Regions from separate parts of the Dactylosporangium sp. NPDC051484 genome, predicted to be linked through region 3. Evidence: riboswitches for the same ligand, from Rfam matches in the RefSeq annotation. Region 3 holds a riboswitch; each other region holds the start of a gene.
What was found. Region 3 has a riboswitch for cyclic di-AMP ahead of AB0367_RS26255 (hypothetical protein). Riboswitches for the same ligand answer to the same signal wherever they lie in the genome.

Region 1: another riboswitch for cyclic di-AMP. It lies ahead of AB0367_RS36945 (C39 family peptidase); the one in region 3 lies ahead of AB0367_RS26255 (hypothetical protein).
Region 2: another riboswitch for cyclic di-AMP. It lies ahead of AB0367_RS22595 (hypothetical protein); the one in region 3 lies ahead of AB0367_RS26255 (hypothetical protein).
Region 4: another riboswitch for cyclic di-AMP. It lies ahead of AB0367_RS38365 (NlpC/P60 family protein); the one in region 3 lies ahead of AB0367_RS26255 (hypothetical protein).

Annotation. Positions count from the first base shown of each region.
Region 1 covers NZ_JBFAZX010000050.1:13,555-16,755, forward strand. The annotation lists gene AB0367_RS36940 (transglycosylase domain-containing protein) at 1-817, shown strand, start outside; gene AB0367_RS36945 (C39 family peptidase) at 875-1,735, opposite strand; cyclic di-AMP (ydaO/yuaA leader) riboswitch at 1,765-1,910, opposite strand; gene AB0367_RS36950 (hypothetical protein) at 2,108-3,199, shown strand.
Region 2 covers NZ_JBFAZX010000013.1:173,646-176,846, forward strand. The annotation lists gene AB0367_RS22590 (phosphatase domain-containing protein) at 1-547, shown strand, start outside; gene AB0367_RS22595 (hypothetical protein) at 630-1,652, opposite strand; cyclic di-AMP (ydaO/yuaA leader) riboswitch at 1,662-1,808, opposite strand; gene AB0367_RS22600 (VOC family protein) at 1,894-2,277, opposite strand; gene AB0367_RS22605 (hypothetical protein) at 2,647-2,853, shown strand; gene AB0367_RS22610 (hypothetical protein) at 2,850-3,044, shown strand; gene yidD (membrane protein insertion efficiency factor YidD) at 3,115-3,201, opposite strand, start outside.
Region 3 covers NZ_JBFAZX010000019.1:37,218-40,418, forward strand. The annotation lists gene AB0367_RS26250 (aldo/keto reductase) at 1-802, opposite strand, end outside; cyclic di-AMP (ydaO/yuaA leader) riboswitch at 1,064-1,215, shown strand; gene AB0367_RS26255 (hypothetical protein) at 1,695-2,390, shown strand; gene AB0367_RS26260 (polyprenyl synthetase family protein) at 2,416-3,201, opposite strand, start outside.
Region 4 covers NZ_JBFAZX010000072.1:261-3,461, reverse strand. The annotation lists gene AB0367_RS38375 (MarR family transcriptional regulator) at 1-373, shown strand, start outside; gene dcd (dCTP deaminase) at 383-961, shown strand; gene AB0367_RS38365 (NlpC/P60 family protein) at 989-1,984, opposite strand; cyclic di-AMP (ydaO/yuaA leader) riboswitch at 1,996-2,133, opposite strand; gene AB0367_RS38360 (hypothetical protein) at 2,267-2,557, opposite strand.

The DNA of each region.
Region 1 (3,201 bases), on a different contig from region 3:
GGCCGGCCTGCCGCTGAGCACCCGGTTCAACGCGCCGGCCCGGATCGTGACCAACTGGCCGGGCAGCGCCGGGGCCAGCTGCGGCGGGCACTGGTGCCCGGCCAACGACAGCCCGAGCTGGATGGACGGCGAACGCACGATGTGGAACGGCTTCGGCCGCTCGGTCAACACCTACTTCGTGTGGCTGGAGCAGCAGATCGGCGCCCGGCGCGCGGTGGAGATGGCGCAGCGGCTCGGCATCGTGTTCCGCGGCGACCTGGACGTGTCGCTGGCGGCGAAGGCGGAAGGCTGGGGCTCGTTCACCCTCGGTACGGCCTTGACCACGCCGCTGGACCTCGCCAACGCCTACGCGGCCGTCGCCGCCGGCGGGTTGTACTGCCAGCCGCTGCCGGTGCTGTCGATCACCGACCCGGACGGCCGGCCGGCCGACGCCGCCGGTCCGAAGTGCAAGCAGGCGGTCGACCCCGACGTGGCGGCCGCGGCCACCGACGCGGCGCGGTGCCCGGTCAGCAAGGGCTCGTCGTACGGCAGGTGCGACGGCGGCACGGCCGAGGCCGTGTCCGGCATCCTGAGCGGGCGCCCGGTCGCGGGCAAGACGGGAAGCTCGGAGAACAACGCGACCGAGACGTTCGTGGGGTTCACGCCGCAGATCGCGGCGGCCGGCATCGCGGTGAACGTGGACAACCCGAACGACTACGTCGGCGGCGGGGTCTCCAGCTCGGTCAACGGGGCCGTGGCGCAGACCATGGCGGCGACGCTGCGCGGCCAGCCGGTGCAGGGCTTCCCGGCCCCGAGCCGGGCACGTGCCCTGGGCTGACGGGGCCGGGACGGCGCGCCGTCCACAGTGGACGGCGCGCCGGATCTGGGGCCGGGATCAGGCCGAGTAGCCGCGCTGGGCGATCCAGTCGGCCATCTTGTCCAGGGACAGCATGTACGAGCCGGCGCCCTGGGCGTCGGCCGGATCCGCGATCTTCACGGTCTGGCCGCCGTCGCGGTACCCGACGATCGTCAGGAAGTGCCCGCCGGGGTAGGAGTGGCCGTGTCCGGCGTCGTCCACCGTGGACCCGGCGATGTTGGCGACCACCGCGTACCCGTGGTTGATCGCGTTGAGCACCGCTGCCTTGAGCTGGTCGACGTCAGCCTGGGTGGCCGTCTGCCCGGTGATGAAGTGTGACTTGTAGAAGGACGTCCCGGTGGAGGAGTTGAGCGCCCGCGTGGTGTCCTCGGCCGAGTTGGTGCCGTTGACGGTGGTGCCGAGGCTCTGCGCGACCTGGGACTGCGACTGGAAGACCCCCCGCGCGGTGAGGGCGATGCGCGTGGCGGCCGGGCCGCAGAAGTAGTAGTTCTCCTGCCAGGCGAACTGATAGGAGAGTTCCTTCTGCTGCGGGGGCGCGGTGGAGGTGGCCGCCGGCGGCGGCGCGGTGGAGGTGGTCCCGACGCCGGCCTGTGCGGTGGCGGTCGGCTTGGCCGCGCCCGCCTTGGGGACGCTCGCCGCGTCGGGCACCGCCTGGTCACGCTGCTTCTGGCGGGCGGCCGGGGCGTCGCCGAGGGTGACCGTGGATTCCGCGCCGGTCAGGGTCTGGGTGCCGGCGGCACTGGCCGGTGTCGAGGACTGCTGCAGGGCGGCGGCGCCGATGCCGGCCGCGGCGGCCAGGCCCGCCGCGACGGCCACGACGTGGATGCGCCGAAACCGGGGGACGCGTCCAGAGTGGCGAGGTTTGTAGAGGTACGTCACGGGTACCTCGATTCATGGGGCAACACGCGAGCTCCTTCCGGTGCCGCCTACCGGGTTAGCTGACGGGTTCGGGCGGGAAGCTCGCCCTTCCCGGGGCCGTGGGCCCCGTGGATTCACCCCGGGTGGTGCATGGTTCCCCGGCTCGTGCGCGCGCACGACTCAGCGGATCCGCTACGGGGTCACCCAGGTGGGCAACGGAGGCCGCAGCGGATTCGAAAACCGTAAACACACCGGTCAGAGGCCGTTTCACCCCCTGGTGATTCGGCCACCGGGCGCGGCGCCGCCGGGTCGGGCGACGGGGCGCACACGGCCCTGGCGCCGTTTCTCATCCCCAAAATCACCCCTGCGTCGTTGCGGTCCTAGTCTCGCCGGATGCTCGCTGGTGATGACGAAAACCCGCAGCTCAGCGACGTGGCCGAACACGACCCACGCCATCTGCGGTCTCGCGGCGGCCGTCATGCCGCGCACCTTCGCAACCTCGTGCCCGATCCCGAGCGGCTGCTCGCGTCCGGGCCGGTACGCGTGCTCGCATCCGGGTCCGCACGCGTGCTCGCATCCGCGCCGGCCCGGGCGCTCGCCGCAGGGTCCGCCCGCGTCCTCGCATCCGGGCCGGCCCGCACGCTCGCATCCGGGTCCGCTCGCGCGTTCGCGGCCGGGCGCACGCGCCTGCTCGCATCCGGCCCCGTGCGCCTCGCCGCGGCCATGCCGGCGGGGGCACGCCGCACCGCCGTGGCCGCGACGATCGTCGCCGTGGCGGCGTTCGGGCTGACCTCGACGCTGACGTCCTCGGACCCCCCGGCCGCATCGGGCGGCGCGGTGAGCCTGAGCGCGCAGGAGGGGGCCGGCACGGACCAGGCCGAGGCGCCGCGCGCCGACGAGCGCGCAGGGCGCTCGTCGGGACGCTCGAAGGGCACCGACCCCAAGGCCGCCAATCCGAAGGCCGCTGGCCCCAAGGCCACCGGACAGGGGTCCACCGACAAGAAGGCCACCGGTCAGGGCGGCGCGCCGCCGGCGGCCGCGCCGTCGCCGACCAGGGTGGCGCCCGTCGGCGGGCTGACCCAGGCCGAGATGGACAACGCGGTCGCGATCGTCGACGTGGCCAAGCGGGAGAACCTGCCCAAGCGCGCGGCCGTCGTGGCGCTCGCCACCGCCCTGCAGGAGAGCCACCTGCGCAACCTGGCCAACCCCAACCTGCCGGAGTCGCTGAACCGGCCGAACGAGGGCGTCGGGTACGACTACGACTCGGTCGGGCTGTTCCAGCAACGGCCGAACTGGGGCTCGGTCGAGCAGTTGATGAACCCGCACGAGTCGGCCCGCCGGTTCTACGCGGCGCTGCTGGCGATCCCGGGCTGGGGCGACTACGCCGTCACGGTCGCGGCGCAGAAGGTGCAGCGCTCGGCCTTCCCGGACGCCTACGCGAAGTGGGAGGGGCTGGCGACGCAGATCGCCGACGCCACCATGTAACG
Region 2 (3,201 bases), on a different contig from region 3:
GCTGCTCGCCGCGTGGAACACGTTCGTGCTCGACGAGCACGCCCGCGCCTCGGTGCCGGGCATGGCGGTGCTGTACGAGCGGCTGGTCAACGCCAACCCGGGCGCGCCGGTCTTCTACCTGTCGACCGGCGCCTGGAACGTGGCCGCGACGCTGACCCGGTTCCTCTCCCGGCACCTGTATCCAGCCGGGCCGCTGCTGCTGACCGACTGGGGCCCGCAGCCGGACCGGTTCTTCCGCAGCGGCCAGGCGCACAAGCGAGCGTCGCTGGCCCGCCTCGCCGAGGAGTTCCCGGACATTCGCTGGCTGCTGGTCGGCGACGACGGGCAGCACGATCCGGAGATCTACGCCGAGTTCGCCGCCGAGCACCCCGACAGCGTGGCCGCTGTGGCGATCCGGCACCTCTCGCCGACCCAGGCGGTGCTGGCCGGCGCGTTCCCGGGGGTGGCCGGCGGCTCCAAGCGGGTCCCGCTCAACGATCGGCGTTGGCTGGGCGCCCCCGACGGCGCCGGCCTGTGGCGACTTCTGCGGGACACGGAGATCCTCTGAGCCGCGCCGGATGGACCTGTCACCTCGCGGAAACGGCCGGTCGACGGTTGCCCTGCCGACCGGCCGCCCGCGAACGTGAGGATCACAGGATCGAGAGGTGTACGTGGTTCGTATGGTCGCTGGAGGGGTCTCCGGCGACGCCCGAGTAGTGGTGCCACCCGACCGTCGGCGTCCACACCTGCTTGAACCAGATGACGTACATGACGCCGAGGCGGTCGGCGTTCTTCACGAAGTACGTCGCCAGGGTGGTGCCGTAGGTGTAGTCGTCGCCGGTGGCCACCCCGCCGAAGCCGGGTTTGGTCTGCACCGAGAAGTCGCAGGCGCGGCCCTTCGGGTGCTCATACGGCCCGCTCGGGCGGTAGCAGGACACGAACCGCTTGAAGCCGTCCTTCTGCGCCTCCTGCATCGCGTGCAGCGTGCGCGGAGTGAGGCAGCCGCTGGTCGTGGGGTCCTTGACGCTGCACGACTCCTTGGGCAGCGACCCGTTGGCGTTACGCGGCACCGGGTTGGCGAGCGGCAGGTTGGCGGTGACGAAGCCCCTGCTCGGCCCACCGGCCTGCGCGAGCGCTTTCTCCGCGTCCTTCTTCTGCTGCTCGATGATGCGCTTCTGCTCCTGCTGCGTGGCGATCTCGCCATCGAGCGCCTTCTTCTGCGCGGCCTGGTCGTCCCGCAGCTGCTTGGCCTGGTGCAGCAGGTTGTTGTTGTGGTGTGCGATCTCGTTGATGGAGCCGGCCCGCTCGGCGAAGCTGTCCGGGGTCTTCGCGTCCATCAGCGCGGCGAACGTGGTGAGGGGGCCGGTGCGGTATGCCGCCGCGGCGATCGCGGCCACCTGATCCTGAATCACCGCCAGCCGCGCCTCGGTCGCCTGCAGTTGTGCGGCGAGCTCACCCTGATGCTTGACCGAGGCGTTCAGCAGATCATTGGCCTCGGACCACTTGCGGCTCGTGCTCTCGAGGACGGAGTTGAGCGTCGGGTTGGCGCTGGAGCCCTCGTCGCCGGTGTCGCCGCCGGGCTCGGCCGCGGCGGGCGTGGCGGCGAGCCCCCCGAGCACGATTGCCGCCAGCAGCGCGATGAACGTGCGCCGGTATGGATGTCGCGGTGACATCTGGTTCGTCGTTCCTTCCGTCGGCCGCCGACCGAGTTAGCTGACGGGTTCGGGACGGAACGACCCCTACCACCCTTCCGAGGAAGGGCGGATTCACCCCAACGTTACCGTGGGTCCCCGGCTCGCCACGGTGCGGCGATTGGGCGGCAGCCCCGCCCGGCACCGGGGGCGGTGCCCTCGTGGACGTGACCGTGGGTCACTGTACCTCGGCCAGTCCCGGGCTTGGGGTCGGCGTCGGCGTTCAGTTTCCGCTGCCGTACGGACGCGTGAGGATCTCGAGGTAGTGCCCGCTAGGGTCCTCCCAGTAGACGCCTCGACCGCCGTCGCGGGTGTTGATCTCGCCCGGCCGGTGCCGGGCCGGATCGGCCCAGTACGACAGGCCGCGGGCGCGGATTCGACCGAAGACCACGTCGAACTCGCTCTCGCTGACCAGAAACGCGTAGTGCTGCGGGTGGACCGGTCCGAGATCGTCGGCGAAGTCGAGGGAGACGTCGTTGTCGACCTGCAAGGTCAAGAACCGGCCGAAGGGTGCCGGCTTGTCGAGCCCCAGAATCTCGGCGAAGAACTCCGCCGACTCCTGCTTGTCGCGGACCGACACGATGGTGTGATTCAGTTGGACGGCCATACCCCTATAGTCCGCCCTTGCCAGTGGGCGGACCACTGGTACGCAAGGTGAAGTCGGTGGCCACCGAAGCTCCGCCGCGGCGGGCCGGACGCGGACAGCCGAGCTACTCGGCGTGTGCCCGGACGAAGAGGCCGATCCCGTCCAGCAGCCGGGCCAGGCCGAACTCGAACAGCTTGTCCAGGTCGAAGTCGAAGAGCGGGACTTCGTCCACCACCTCGGCGGCTACGGGGCGTGCTTCACCGTGCCCAACCCGGGCGACCTCGGCCACTGGTTCCTCATGTACAACGCCTCCGGCGGCCGGAGCGCGGCGGGACGGCCAAGGCCAGCCTGAGCTTCACCGCCGCGGACCAGTACCACCGCCTCGGGCGTGTGGAGCAGCAGCGGGTCCTCGCCGAGCGGATGGCCGGCGCCGGCTGGCGGGTGCCCGCCCTGCTCGCCACCATGCCGGACGCCCCGGATTTCTACTTCGACTCGATCTGTCAGGTGCGCGTCGATCGCTGGTCGCGCGGGCGGGTGTGCTGCTCGGCGACGCCGGCTACTGCGGGTCGCCGCTGGCCGGTCTCGGCACCAGCATGAGCCTGGTCGGGGCGTACGTGCTGGCCGGCGAACTAGCCGCCGCGGGCCGGGCGGAGGCGGCCTTCGCGGCCTACCAGGAGCAGATGGCGGCGTACGTGGCCAGCGGCATGCAACTGCCGCCCGGGGGCATGCGGGCCTTCGCGCCCAGGACCGCTGAGGTCCTTCGCTCCACCCGCCGACGGACGCCTTGATCACGGAGTGCTCATGTACCCCCTGGTACACGAGCGCTCCGTGATCAAGGCGCATCGTCGCCGCGGCCGGCTACGGGACCGGGTCGTGGGTGCCCTGCGGCGTCGACGGGTTGCAGCGGCGGATGCGGGCGGCGGTGAGGCGGGAGCCGACGACCAG
Region 3 (3,201 bases):
GCTTGACCGGGACGCAGGTGTCGAGGGCGTCGATCGCGGCCATGTCGTCGGCGGTCAGTTCGAAGCCGAACAGGTCGGCGTTGGTGCGCTGGCGGTCCGGGCTGCCGGAGTGCGGGATCACGGTGACGTCGCGTTGTAGCAGCCAGCGCAGCACGACCTGGGCGCTGGTGACGTCGAGGCGGCCGGCGATCGCGGCGACCGACGAGTGCTCGAGGATGCCGGTGTTGCGCTCAAGCGGGCTCCACGCCTGGGCCACGGTGCCGGTCCGCTGTACCGCGGCGACGAGTTCCGGCCGTGGGTGCGAGGGGGAGACCTGCAGCTGGTCGACGGCCGGCTGGATGCCGGTCTCGGCCACGACGGCGTCGAGGTGCTCCGGCAGGAAGTTCGACACGCCCAGCGAGCGGATCAGGCCCTCGCGCTGCAGCTCGGCCATCTCGGCGTACGACTCCACATAGCGACCGACCGCGGGCAGCGGCCAGTGGATGAGGTAGAGGTCGACGTAGTCCAGGCCGAGGCGCTCCAGCGAGCGCTGCAGGCCGGCCCGGGTGGAGCCGCGGCCCTGGTCGCTGCCGCGCAGTTTGGTCGTGATGAAGAGCTCGGCGCGAGGCAGGCCCGACTCGCGCACGGCGGCGCCGACGGCGTCCTCGTTGTCGTATGAAGCTGCGGTGTCGATCAGGCGGTAGCCGGAACCGATCGCGGCGAGGACCGCATCCGTGGCGCGGCGGCCCTTGAGCGGGTAGGTGCCGTAGCCGACGACGGGCATGTCGAGGCCGGAGTTCAGCCTCACCGAGGGGATGCTCATGCCCCAACCCTAGGCAGCGGGCCGTGTCCGCCGCCGTGCGTCAGCGGCGGCGTCGCCGTGACGGACGACACGGTCGCGGACGCTGCACGGTAACCGGATGACGGACAAGATGACCGGCCGGGTGACAGCGTACGGTGAGCATGTCGGCGCATCGGGTGGGATCCCGGTGCTGTGGCTGGCTGAGGCGGAAACCGCCCAGTATGGTCGGGTCGTCTGCTCGGTCGACGTGCGCCGATCACGGTGCCGCCGGGTGGGCGCCGTCGAGCCGCACCGCCGAGTCGCACAGCGCACTTCGGCAACGCGGGCCGGGGACCCATGCAGTCCTTGGGGTGTATCCGTGACCGAGTCACGGTAGGGCGAATCCTCCCGTCCGAACCCGTCAGCTAACCCGGTAGGCGGCACCGGAAGGAGAACTGTTCGTGCTGCATCTCCATGCTCCGACAGCGGCCGCCCGCCGCCATGCTCTAGGACGGGTGAACGCCAGGACGTAACGCCCTGGCCGCGCTCCAACGCTGATCGACGCCCAATCGCCGCGCGACCCCGGCCGAGTCGTGGGATCGCGCCGATACCGCGCGCCCTCTCCCGTGCGTAGTCCTTCGCACGCCCGCACCGGCGTGTGCTTCACCGTGCGCTGATTCGCGCCGTATTTTCCGCGCCGTATTTCCGTGCCGTCTATTCGTGCCGTCTTTGCGCGCTCTCCGTCCGCGCGCTCTTTCGCAGCCTTCCCGCGCAGCCGTTTCCGCGCCGTTCCGTTTCGCGCGCTGACGCCGCGGCGTCCTGCCGTGCGCCCAGATCGCGCCGTCTTCGATGAGGAATCGCTTACGTGAAGTCACTACCGCGCCAGTTCCAGCCCAGACACCGGCGGGTCGGCCCGCCTGTGCGAATCGGGGCCGTGTCCGTCGTCGTGCTGTCCGCGACGCTGTTCGCCACGGGCTCCGCCGGCCGGCCGCCGGCCGTGCACCCGCCGGTCGCGGTCGCCGCGTCCGCCTACGCGTACGACGCGGCGCTCGTGTCGCCGCTGCTGGAGGGCACCGCCGCCGGCTCGGCGGCCGAGGCGTCGCCCACCGCGTCCGCGACCATGCCGACCATGTCAGCCGCGCCGGCCACACCGACCACGCCGACCGGGCCGACCGGGCCGGCCGCGCCACAGCCGCCGCGCCCGGTCGCCGGGCTCGACCAGACCCAGATGAACAACGCCGTGACGATCGTGCGGCAGGGCCGCGCCCAGGGCCTGCCCACCAGGGCTCTCGTCGTCGCCGTCGCCACCGCGATGCAGGAGAGCGACCTCTACAACGTCGCCAGCCGCGCCGTGCCGGCCTCGCTGAAGCTGCCGCACGAGGGCGTCTCGCAGGACCACGACTCGGTCGGGCTGTTCCAGCAGCGCGCCAGCCAGGGCTGGGGCACCGTGGTCGAGCTCATGAACCCGGCCCACTCGGCGATGCTGTTCTACAACGCGCTGAGCAGGGTCAAGGGCTGGCAGAACATGAGCGTGACGGCCGCCGCTCAGGCGGTGCAGCGCTCGGCGTTCCCAGGGGCGTACCAGAAGCACGCCGACCGGGCCGCAAAGGTCGTGGCCGCCATCAATTGACCGACCGGCGCGTCCGCCGCGGCGCTCAGCGCGGCGCGGCGGTCGCGCGGCGGGCCAGCGCGACGAGCTCGGCCACCGAGGCGGGTGACGGGGAGGCCAGGTCCAGGGTGAGCAGCGCCTGGGAGAGCAGCTCCTCGGCCTGGCGGCGACACCAGTCGCGGGCGCCGGCCTGCTCGATCGTCTTCGCCGCGCGCTCGGCGTCGGCGTCGCTGAGCCGGCCCCGGCCGTCGAACAGCCCGGTCAGCTCGTCGGCGCCGGCCGCGATCGCCGCGGCGACGGGCAGCGAGCGCCGGCGGCGGCGCAGGTCCGGGTATGCCGGCCGGCCCGGGCCGTCGTCGGCCCAGATGCCCAGCAGGTCCTCGGTGAACTGCACGGCGAGGCCCAGCCGGACGCCGAACAGGCGCAGCCGCTCGACCTGTTCCGCCCTGCCGCCGCCGGCCACGGCGCCGAGGGCGCAGGCGCAGCCGAACAGCGCGCCGGTGCGCTGCTCCACCATGGCCAGGCAGTCGCGCAGCAGGTCGGTGCGCTCCTGCGCGGCGAAGTCCGGGCGGGTCTCGCGCAGCGCGAGCGAGGCGTGCTGGCCGTGCAGGAGCTCCTGCACGGTATCGCCCAGGATGCGCATCATGGCCCGGTCCGGCCCCGGCTGTCCGGAGCGCTGCCGCGGCCGGCCCGGCGCGATGTGGGTGGGGTCGCCGGTGGCCACGACGTCGAACGCGAGGGCGAGCAGCGCCTCGCCGCCCAGCGCCGCCGGCTGGGTGCCGACCACGCTCCACGCGGCCCCGTCGGAGCGCCCGTCGACCAGGTCGCGGCG
Region 4 (3,201 bases), on a different contig from region 3:
TCACGGGTTGCATCGCACCGACATGAACGCGGTCGCGCACATCTGGCGGGCGGCGCAGGACGGGGAGCCGCTGACCGCCGGTGAGCTCGCGCGGCGGCTCTCGCTCAGCCCGGCGGCGACCACCGCACTGCTGGCTCGCCTCGAGCGCGCCGGACACGTCGAGCGGCGGCCCGACACCGCCGACCGGCGCCGGATCAACCTGGACATCCAGCCGCCGGCCCAGGAGCTTGCGGCGGCGTTCTTCGCCCCGCTCGGCGTGCACCTACGGGCGGCCTTCGGCCGGTTCGCGCCGGAGGAGATCGAGCTGGTGACGAGAATCATGGGGGCGGTCCTCGAAGCGACCGCCGCGGCGGCGGATGAGGCAACACCGTAACCTCAGAGGGTGTTGCTATCCGACCGTGACCTGTGCAAGGAGCTCGAGGGCGGCCAGTTGTGTCTCGAGCCGTTCGATCAAGCGCTGGTGCAGCCGTCCAGCATCGACGTACGGCTCGACCGGTGGTTCCGAGTGTTCAACAACCACCTGTATACGCACATCGACCCTGCGATCCAGCAGGACGACCTCACGTCCATGGTCGAGGTCGGCGACGGCGAGCCGTTCGTGCTGCACCCCGGCGAGTTCGTGCTGGCCTCCACGCTCGAGGTGATCACGCTCGGGGACCAGCTCGCCGGGCGGCTGGAGGGCAAGTCCAGCCTCGGGCGGCTGGGGCTGCTGACACACTCGACGGCGGGCTTCATCGACCCCGGCTTCTCCGGCCACGTGACGCTGGAGCTGTCCAACGTGGCCAACCTGCCGATCCGGCTCTGGCCGGGGATGAAGATCGGCCAGCTGTGCATCTTCCGGCTCTCGTCGCCGTCCGAGCACCCATACGGCTCGACGGTCTACGGCTCGCGCTACCAGGGGCAGCGCGGTCCCACTCCGAGCCGCTCGTGGCAGAACTGGCGGACCTGGCCCACCATGTGAAAAGGGCGGGCTCGCGGCCCGCCCCCCTCATGCCACCCGGCCGTAGCCGGATATCGGTGCCATATCGATCTTCTTCATCTGCACGGGTGCGCTGGGGTTCGGTGCGTGGACCATCCAGCCGCCGCCGACGTACATGCCGACGTGGTGCAGGTCGCTGAAGAAGAAGACCAGGTCACCGGCCTGCAGATCGCTCCGCGACACGCGCTTGGTGTCCTGGTACTGCCAGTTGGTGTAGTGCCGCAGCGTGTAGCCGGCCTGCTTCCAGGCGTACAACGTCAGGCCGGAGCAGTCGAACGTGTTCGGCCCCTCGGTCGCCCACACATACCTCTTGCCGATCTGCGCGCACGCCACCTGGGCCGCCTTCGCGCCCGGGCCGCCGGTGTACTCGAACGGGCAGGCGACCGGCCGCAGGTTTCCGGTCGTGCCGGACGTCCCGTATGCCTTGGTGCGCATGTCGTTGAGGTTTTTGATGTCGGCGTTGATCTGCTGCTCCTGCTGCGCCAGCGCGGCCTCCTGCTCGGCCTGTTTGGCGACCAGCTCGTCGAGCGGCGTTTTCTGCGCGTCATACTGCCGCTTGGCCGTGACTACGTCCTTGATCCGCGCCTGCTCGTCCTTGGCCAGCATGTTGAGCATCGTCAGCTGGTTGATGAACGTGTCGGGCGAGCCGGTCGTGAGCATCGCGTCGAGCTTGGAGACGCGCCCGGTCTTGTACTGCATCACGGCGAACGCGCTCACCTTGTCGAAGGCGGCGTCGACCTGCTGGCGCAGCGGCGCGATCTGGGCCTCGAGTTTGCTCTGCTTGGTCTTGTTGGTGGCGAGCTCGATCTTGAGCTGGTTGTGCTGCTCGACCACCGGCTCGATCTGGTTCCACTTGTCGTCGATCTGTTTCTCGATCTCGCCCGGGGTCGGCTCCGCATGCGCGAGCCCCGTGATACCGACGGCGAGCGACAGACCGCCGAGGATGGCGACGAGGAGCCGTGCCAGACGGTGGGGCCGCCTCGTCCACCTCAGATGGGTCTCCACCGAGGAGTTACTCCTTCTTCCATGGCCGCCTACCGGGTTAGCTGACGGGTTCGGGCGGGAAGGTCGCCCTACCGCGCACAAGTTCGCGGATTCACCCCGGGTTGACGCGTGGGTCCCCGGCTCGGATATCGACTCGGCGGTGCCGCCTGGCGCGCCCGTGGCGGGCGCGGACATCCAGCCGACGGGAATTCACGTTAAGCGGGGCGGGTTCCCAGGTTCAAGTGGGTGATTGATTGTTGTCCGTTTTGTTCCGAAAGTCGTGCAATTTGCGTGACGTATACATCACCAATTCGACGGTGACGAAGGAATCGCGGTCCGTCCCGGCTTGACCCCGTCGACGGCCACCGTGAGCAGCGCGTTACCGCGCGAACACGCGATCTGGTGCCATCTCTCGCCGGCGACGGAACGCGATGCCAGCGCTACAAAAATGGTAGGCGAGCCGGTGCCGACAATCACGCAACTCGGCCGACCGGCCATGCCATCGACCTGGAGCTTGAACTGGCTGTCACTGATCGAGAACCCTTTTTGCGTGACATTGGCGCCCTTGGAAGTTCGTCGGTCGGACGAGAACACTCGCGCCGTAGCCGAACTCCGCGCGCCCCGGATTGAGAAACCCGGCTGGCCCGCGCGCAACTCTCCGCACCGTAATGCTCACAGTGCGCCGGAGACGCACCGCGAGTCCACCGTCATGCGGCACCGCGACGAGGTCACTGCCTTCGGTTCGGCGCGCCCGCAGTGCGAGCCGCCCCCTTGACGCCGTTGACGAGGCCGTCGTCGAACGTGAACCAGACGGTGATTTCGTGCTTACCATGCGTGCCGGTCGACGCCCGTGGTGGCGCGCTCGGAGCGCCCCGGCGTCGAGCCGGACCCGGGCGGCGCCGCGGTCGTGGTTCCGGTCGCCCGTTCGGCTGCCCGGCGCTCACGCGGCGTGATCGCCCGATGTTCGACCAGCCCGGCGGCAACGACGAGAGCGGCAGGCCAGGCACGCGGCAACAACCGCCGTTGTCGGCACATGACTGGACACGATCTCCCGAACCGCGCGGCCGCCGCGGTGGTTCCGGCCGCGTTCGCCCTTCCGCATGACGCGACGGAGGTAGATGACTCCGGTCCGTGCAACGCGCGGCCGTTCCTCCCGTGAGACAACGGGCCGGGCCTGCCTGAAGGGCGGCCCCGGCCCTGCCGGGTCCGCGGTGCCAAGAACACGGGCCAGGAACATG